One region of the Streptomyces sp. NPDC050264 genome, then DNA from elsewhere that is predicted to be linked to it. Evidence: riboswitches for the same ligand, from Rfam matches in the RefSeq annotation. Region 1 holds a riboswitch; each other region holds the start of a gene.

Evidence for each region. A riboswitch is a leader RNA that binds a small molecule or an ion and turns the genes downstream of it on or off. The one in region 1 is predicted to bind cobalamin.
Region 2: another riboswitch for cobalamin. It lies ahead of AB0J02_RS23180 ((2Fe-2S) ferredoxin domain-containing protein); the one in region 1 lies ahead of AB0J02_RS31980 (CbtB-domain containing protein).
Region 3: another riboswitch for cobalamin. It lies ahead of metE (5-methyltetrahydropteroyltriglutamate--homocysteine S-methyltransferase); the one in region 1 lies ahead of AB0J02_RS31980 (CbtB-domain containing protein).

What each region holds. Positions count from the first base shown of each region.
Region 1 is NZ_JBFAKV010000022.1:71,309-73,562, reverse strand. Features, by position in the region: gene AB0J02_RS31990 (histidine phosphatase family protein) at 1-130, shown strand, start outside; gene AB0J02_RS31985 (CbtA family protein) at 322-1,083, opposite strand; gene AB0J02_RS31980 (CbtB-domain containing protein) at 1,106-1,327, opposite strand; cobalamin riboswitch at 1,363-1,506, opposite strand; gene AB0J02_RS31975 (enoyl-CoA hydratase/isomerase family protein) at 1,557-2,254, opposite strand, start outside.
Region 2 is NZ_JBFAKV010000012.1:203,059-205,312, reverse strand. Features, by position in the region: gene AB0J02_RS23185 (PHP domain-containing protein) at 1-548, shown strand, start outside; cobalamin riboswitch at 785-906, shown strand; gene AB0J02_RS23180 ((2Fe-2S) ferredoxin domain-containing protein) at 969-1,355, shown strand; gene AB0J02_RS23175 ((2Fe-2S)-binding protein) at 1,417-2,109, shown strand.
Region 3 is NZ_JBFAKV010000036.1:1,267-3,520, forward strand. Features, by position in the region: gene AB0J02_RS39555 (glycosyltransferase family 39 protein) at 1-332, opposite strand, end outside; gene AB0J02_RS39560 (hypothetical protein) at 513-725, shown strand; cobalamin riboswitch at 779-1,001, shown strand; gene metE (5-methyltetrahydropteroyltriglutamate--homocysteine S-methyltransferase) at 1,167-2,254, shown strand, end outside.

The DNA of each region.
Region 1 (2,254 bases):
CGTCCATGCCACGGGGGCGCCCCCCTCGGCGTTCTGGCGACTCGACGTGGCACCGCTGACGGTCACGGAACTCAGCGGACGGCTGGGCCGATGGAATGTGGCTCTCGGCCACGCGCTGGGCGGGGCCTGACGATTGCGGCGCCGGTACGCCAGTTGGAGCGCGGCGCGGCGCGGGCGGGGTCCGGGCCCGGCGTAGCCGACCGCGCTCCCGCTGCGGTCGGTCACGTCCTGAGCGGCGCGTTCAGTGGCGCGTTCACGTCGGGCGTCAACGCGAGAAGGCCCCCGGACAACTCCGCGGACCCTCTCGTGCGACGGGCCGGATCACCGACCGGCCGGCACCGCCCGGCTGGGCACGGTGGCGGCCTTCGGGCGCAGCAGCCGCTCGGCCAACTCGCCGAAGAGCAGGCCGAATCCGCCCCACATCACGATCTGTATGGCGAGAGCGGAGAGCCTGAAGCGCCACAGCAGAGCGGCCGGGAAGTGCTCCGGCACGTCGTTGATCACGGGCAGGAACTGGTACGCAAGTCCGATCACGACGGCGAAGCCGAGCATCGCCACGACGGTCGCGTACCAATTGCCGATGCGAGGCGCGAGCCGCTTGCCCAGGATCGTCGCGGCGATCGCGAGAAGCACGCTGAGCACCATCATCAGGAAGTACAGGGTGGTCCGCTTGCCGATGGTGTCGGGGTTGCCGACGGCGGGCGGGTTGGCCGGGTACTTCAGGAACGGGACGACGTACACGGCGAGCAGCGCGCACACCGACAGCAGGAGCGCCGTGGCGCGCGGGCCGAAACGGCCCACCCGGCCCAGGGCGAAGCAGTAGGCGAGTGCGGCGATACCGCCGAAGGCGACCCCGTAGACGAGGACGCCGGTGGCGAGTCCGGCCGTGGACTGCAGGCTCCGCGAGACGAGTTCGGCCTCGTCACCGTGGGAGTGCCCGGCGTGGGCCGACTCCTCGAAGCCGATCGCCTTGTCGACGTTCGGCTCACCGAGCCAGTAGGCGATGACCAGGGCGAGCACACCGGCGGCCAGGCCTGCGAGCATGCCCCGAACAAGCAGATTGCGTACGGTTGTCGAGTTCATGAGCTGCGCGGTGTCCCTCTGGTCAGTGGCAGGGGAAACCGAGCAGGTGGCGGGCGTCGTGCACCCACTCATGGACTTCGGCGCCGCTGAACACGGACGTGGCGCCCTGTTCGGCGCCGACGAAGTAGAGCAGGACCAGCATCAGGACGCCGAAGAAGGCGGCCCAGGGGGCGATCGCCTTCAACGGCAGTGTTGCGGGCACTTCAGGGGTGGTGGCAGTCGGCTGGGCGACATGCTGCGCCATGGCAGGGCCTCCTCGGGAGTTCGCGTCCCATCTCGGTGGTGCACAGGACGACAGCCACGGGTCTGACTCACGAACGGTCTTGTGACCGCTCGCTCACAGTGGCGCGACCGTCCCGGATTCTCACCGGCTTCCGTCGTGCCGTCGTCGATACGCACCGAAGGTACCGCGTGTCGCGTGCATGGCCAAGACAGCGCGGACCGGCGTGATCTCGCCCGCGGCGCGCGTGGGGCTACAACAGGCCACCGCCCAGGCCCAGTTCGCGCTCGCCGAGCGGCGTGAAATGGCGTTCCACATCAGCGGCGGTGACCTCGGCGAGGGTCCGCGGCGACCAGCGGGGCCTGCGGTCCTTGTCGATGACCTGGGCGCGGACCCCCTCGACGAAGTCCGGATTGCCCATCGCCGCGCAGGAGACGCGGTACTCCTGGTCCAGCACCCTTTCCAGGGAGCCGAGTTCCCGGGCCCGGCGCACCGCTTCCAGCGTGACCTTGACGGCGGTGGGCGACTTGCCGAGCAGTGTTTCGGCCGTTTCCTTGGCCGCCGGGTCCCCGTGGTCGAGGAGCCGGGCGAGGATCTCCTCGACGGTGTCGGCGGCGAAGCACGCGTCGGTCCACTCCCGCCCCGCCTCCAGCTCCCCCTGTGGCGCGGGGAGCGCGTGGTGGGCGAGCGCGTCCTGTACCGGCCGTGTCGCCAGTTCGGCCAGCAGGGCGGGCAGTGCCGCCGACGGGACGTAGTGGTCGGCGAGTCCGCACAGCAGCGCGTCACCGGCGCCGATGTGCTCCCCGGTCAGCGCGAGACGGGTGCCCAGTTCGCCGGGGGCGCGCGGGAGCAGATGGGTCCCGCCGACGTCGGGGACGAAGCCGATGCCGGTCTCCGGCATGGCGACCCGAGAACGTTCGGTGACGACGCGGACGTCGCCGTGCGCCGAGA
Region 2 (2,254 bases), on a different contig from region 1:
TGAACGCCCGCTGGGCACCGTTTCGGCTGCTCACCGGCATCGAGTGCGACATCCTCGACGACGGCTCCCTGGACCAGGAACCCGACCTGCTCGACCAGCTCGATGTCGTGGTCGTCTCGGTGCACTCCAAACTGCGTATGGACGCCGATGCGATGACCCGGCGGATGGTCGCCGCGGTCAGCAATCCGCGGGCCGACGTCCTGGGGCACTGCACCGGCCGGCTGGTGACCGGGCGAGGCCGGCCCGAGTCGCGGTTCGACGCCGACGCGGTGTTCGAGGCGTGCGCGGCCGCGGGCACCGCGGTGGAGATCAACAGCCGCCCGGAGCGCCTCGACCCGCCGCGCCGTCTGCTGCGCCGTGCCGTGGCGGCGGGGGCCCTGTTCTCGGTGGACACCGACGCGCACGCGCCGGGCCAGTTGGACTGGCAGGTGATCGGCTGCGCGCGGGCAGAGGAGTGCGCTGTGCCCGCCGAGCGCGTGGTCACGACCTGGCCCGTGGACAGGCTGCTGGAGTGGACCCGGGCGAAGCGGGCGGGGGAGTTGCCGTGAGCGGGCGTGGCCGGTCTGTCGGGCAGGCCGGGACCGAGCGGGGCGGGGTGCGGGGCGCGTAGTCGAGGGTCTGGACGCGGCCGGACTCCGGCACCGTCGTGCGGCTCCCGCGATGGCCGGGGCAGAGCCTCGGCCGGACCTGTGCGCCAACCGGTTCGCGCAGATCAGCGAGACCGTACGAGACCGGGTAGCGGGCCGGATGGCATGATTGCGGACGACATAGGCGACGGCGGTTCGAGGAATCCGGTGTGAATCCGGTGCGGTACCGCCACTGTGATCGGCGAGCGGATCCCGACATGCCACTGCCCAGGCGGGTGGGAAGGCCGGGACGAGCACTGACCCGAGAGCCAGGAGACTCACGCTGTCGCCTCCTCGATGGACCCCGGGGCGGACTTCCCCGGCGAGAGGGAGGAGTGCGGCATGCCCGAGAGGCCGGCCCGCGACATGGAGGCTGGGCGGGACCGCGAGGTTCCGTGCAGGGTGGTGGTGTGCCGCGACTGTTGTTGCGGCAGTGTCAAGGTGAGTGGGGATCACGCGGCGCAGACCGCGCGGTTGCGGGCGGTGGCTCCGGTGCGTGTCTCCGAGTGCCTGGACGTCTGTGACCAGGCCAACGTCATCGTCGTACAGCCCTCAAGGGCCGGCCGGGCGGCGGGTGCCCGACCGGTATGGCTCGGCCTTGTCAATGATCGTGACGCCACCGAGGACATTGCCGACTGGATAAGCGCCGGCGGACCTGGAGTCGCGCCCCACCCGGAGATCCTGGACCTTTACCTCTTCAAGCCGCCAGGCCGCCTCAAGACTCCGTGAGCCTCTGCTCCGGCCGTGTGGACCAGCCGAGTGAACCAGCAGAGCACGGAAGGGATTTGTCGTGTGTGAGGTGCCGCGCGAACTCTCGGTCGGCGACGTCGCCGAGGCGCTTCGCGATGTTGCGGGGCTCGACGGGTTCTTCGTTCTGGACGCGGCGGAGAGGCCTGATGCTCGGAGAGCCGGGAGGGGGCGGCTCACCTTCTCGGAATTCACCGTTCTCGCGCGGGCGGTCAATGATCGCTGCGCCACGGACGAAACCCGCGTCGGCGTCTCCGTCGCGCACCTGGGACTCGCCGCCCGGCTGTGGTCACCGGTGTTGGCCTGCACGCTCCTGCACGGGATCGTGCCCGAGATGAGCACGGCGGAATGGGTCGAAGGCGGCCCGGCTCTCCGCCTGGCAGATCCGAAGGGCAGGCTCACCGGCCGCTTGCCGTCCCTTGCGGAGGCCGTGTACGCGGAGGTCAACGGCCCACTGGAGAAACTGGAAAGCCAACTCACCGTCAAGATCGCACCGGGACTGCTGGCCGGGAACACCGCGTCCGCGCTCGTCGGGTCGGCGGCGATGCTGCTCAGGCGTCGGCCGGACCTGCGCGCGGAACTCACCGACCTCACCACGGACTTGCTGGAAACAGGAAGGCTGCGTGGCAGCGGCTGGATCACCGGCCCGGATCTGACGTTCCGGCGGCGTAGTTGCTGCCTGTACTACCGAATCCCGGGTGGCGGGAAGTGCGGGGACTGCTGTCTGGTGGGCTGACCGGTGAATGCGTAGAACCTGGAGACACGCCGGCGACACACCCGTCAGTGAAGGGTGTGGGATGGCCACGTGCTGCGGCCCGGCCCAGAATGCCCGGGAGGTGTCGTCGAACATCAGGAACGTGCGGCCCCTTTACCACCAACTG
Region 3 (2,254 bases), on a different contig from region 1:
AGCGTCGCTCCCAGCACCGAGGGCAGCCGCAGCAGCACTTCGCCCGGATACGGGGCGAGGACGAAGTGCATCAGCGCGTAGTAGAGGCCGTGCACCGCGTCGATGTGCGACACCAGGCGGGCGATCTCGGGGAGCGTGCGGTGGGCCATCTGCAGCGTGACGCCTTCGTCGCCCCACACCCCGTCGCGGTCGAGCCCCCAGGTCCCCACGGCCGCCATCACGGCGGCCGGTACGGCGACGGCGACCGCGGTGCCGGGGTCCCCGTGTGGACGGTTCCGCTGTCGTGGCGGGGTCGCGGGCGCGGGATCGTTGCGGACGAGGGCGACGGCCACCAGGGCTCTCTCTCCTGTTCGAGCCGTGCGCGGCCGACCGCCGGCGCCTGACGCGACCATCCTGAAAAGGGCCCGCACACGACGTGTGACGCCACGCGGGACGGGTCACCTGATGCGCCCAGCCTCAGGGGCGCCGGGTCTCAGGATGCGCAAGCGGCGGGCACGCCGGACGGTGGGAGCATGAGCAAACCGGTCATCGTCCACCAGCCCTCGCCCGACGGAGGGCGCCGTGTCCGCGTGGACGGCGAGATCCTCGGACTCGCGCACGAGCCGCGCGACGTCGCCGAGTTCCTGCGCCGGGCCGGACTCGACGTGGACGCGTCGGACGTGGCGGAGTCCCCGCTGATCGACTGGCGCGGCGGCGGCCCCGGCACCTGGCCCGCCCCCTGGTAGCGCCGGCCCGGGGCGTCGTCGGGTCGGCATTGAGCACCGGCGGGCGACCCCGTACGCTGATCGACGCAGCTGGTTCGCCCCGTCCGCCAGGCGGGATGCGTCGCAAGAGGGAACCCGGTGGGAATCCGGGACTGCCCCGCAGCGGTGAGTGGGAACGACCGCCGTCATCAGCACTGGGCCCCGCCAAGGGCCTGGGAAGCGACGGCCAGTAGATGTCTCGTACGACACGAGGCGTGCCCGCGAGTCCGAAGACCTGCCAACTGCCCGTGTGCGTACGACGCGTGCGCGGACATCCTGGCGACCTCGAGGGCGGGTCGGCGAACATATCGGGCGGACGACCGTGCCCTCTCGCGGCGGTCCGGGCCGCCCGGTCCGTCACCCCTTCGCGTCTCTCGTCCCGTCGCCGGGATCTCAGGGATTCATCTCGCGAAGGAGATCTCCGTGACCAGCAGGAACACAGCCGGATCGGCGCGCGCCACCGTGTACGGCTACCCGCGCCAGGGGCGCGACCGGGAACTGAAGAAGGCCGTCGAGGGGTACTGGAAGGGCCGCGTCGACGCCGACGCGCTGCGCGCCACCGCCGCCGAACTGCGCCGCACACACTGGCAGGACCTCGCGGACGCCGGCCTCCACGAGGTCCCGGCCGGCGACTTCTCGTACTACGACCACGTCCTGGACACGACCGTCATGGTGGGGGCCGTGCCCGCGCGCCATCGCGCCGCCGTCGACGCGGACGCCCTCGACGGCTACTTCGCGATGGCCCGCGGCACCCAGGACGTGGCGCCGCTGGAGATGACCAAGTGGTTCGACACCAACTACCACTATCTCGTCCCGGAGTTGGGTCCTGACACGGTGTTCGCGGCCGACTCCGCCAAGCAGGTCCAGGAGGTGCGCGAGGCTCTCGCGCTCGGGCTGACGCCGCGGCCCGTGCTCGTCGGCCCCGTCACCTACCTGCTGCTCGCCAAGCCCGCGCCGGGCGTCGCCGCGGACTTCGTGCCGCTGACCCTGCTGGACCGGCTGCTGCCCGTGTACGCGCGGGTGCTCGCCGATCTGCGCGCCGCGGGAGCCGACTGGGTACAGCTGGACGAGCCCGCTCTCGTCCAGGACCGCACCGCGGCCGAACTGAACGCAGCCGAGCGGGCGTTCCGCGATCTCGGCTCGCTCACGGACCGTCCGCAGCTGCTGATCGGCTCGTACTTCGACCGTCTCGGCGACGCCCTCCCGGTGCTGGCCAAGGCCCCCGTCGAAGGGCTCGCCCTGGACTTCACCGGGCCGGCCGCCGCGAACCTCGACGCGCTCGCCGCGGCCGGCGGACTGCCCGGCAAGCGGCTGGTCGCCGGCGTCGTCGACGGCCGCAACATCTGGGTGAACGACCTGGAGAAGTCCCTCGCCACACTGGGCACCCTGCTCGGGCTCGCCGAGCGGGTCGACGTGGCCGCCTCCTGCTCACTGCTCCACGTCCCGCTGGACGCGGCGCGGGAACGCGACCTCGATCCGCAGATCCTGCGGTGGCTGTCCTTCGCCCGGCA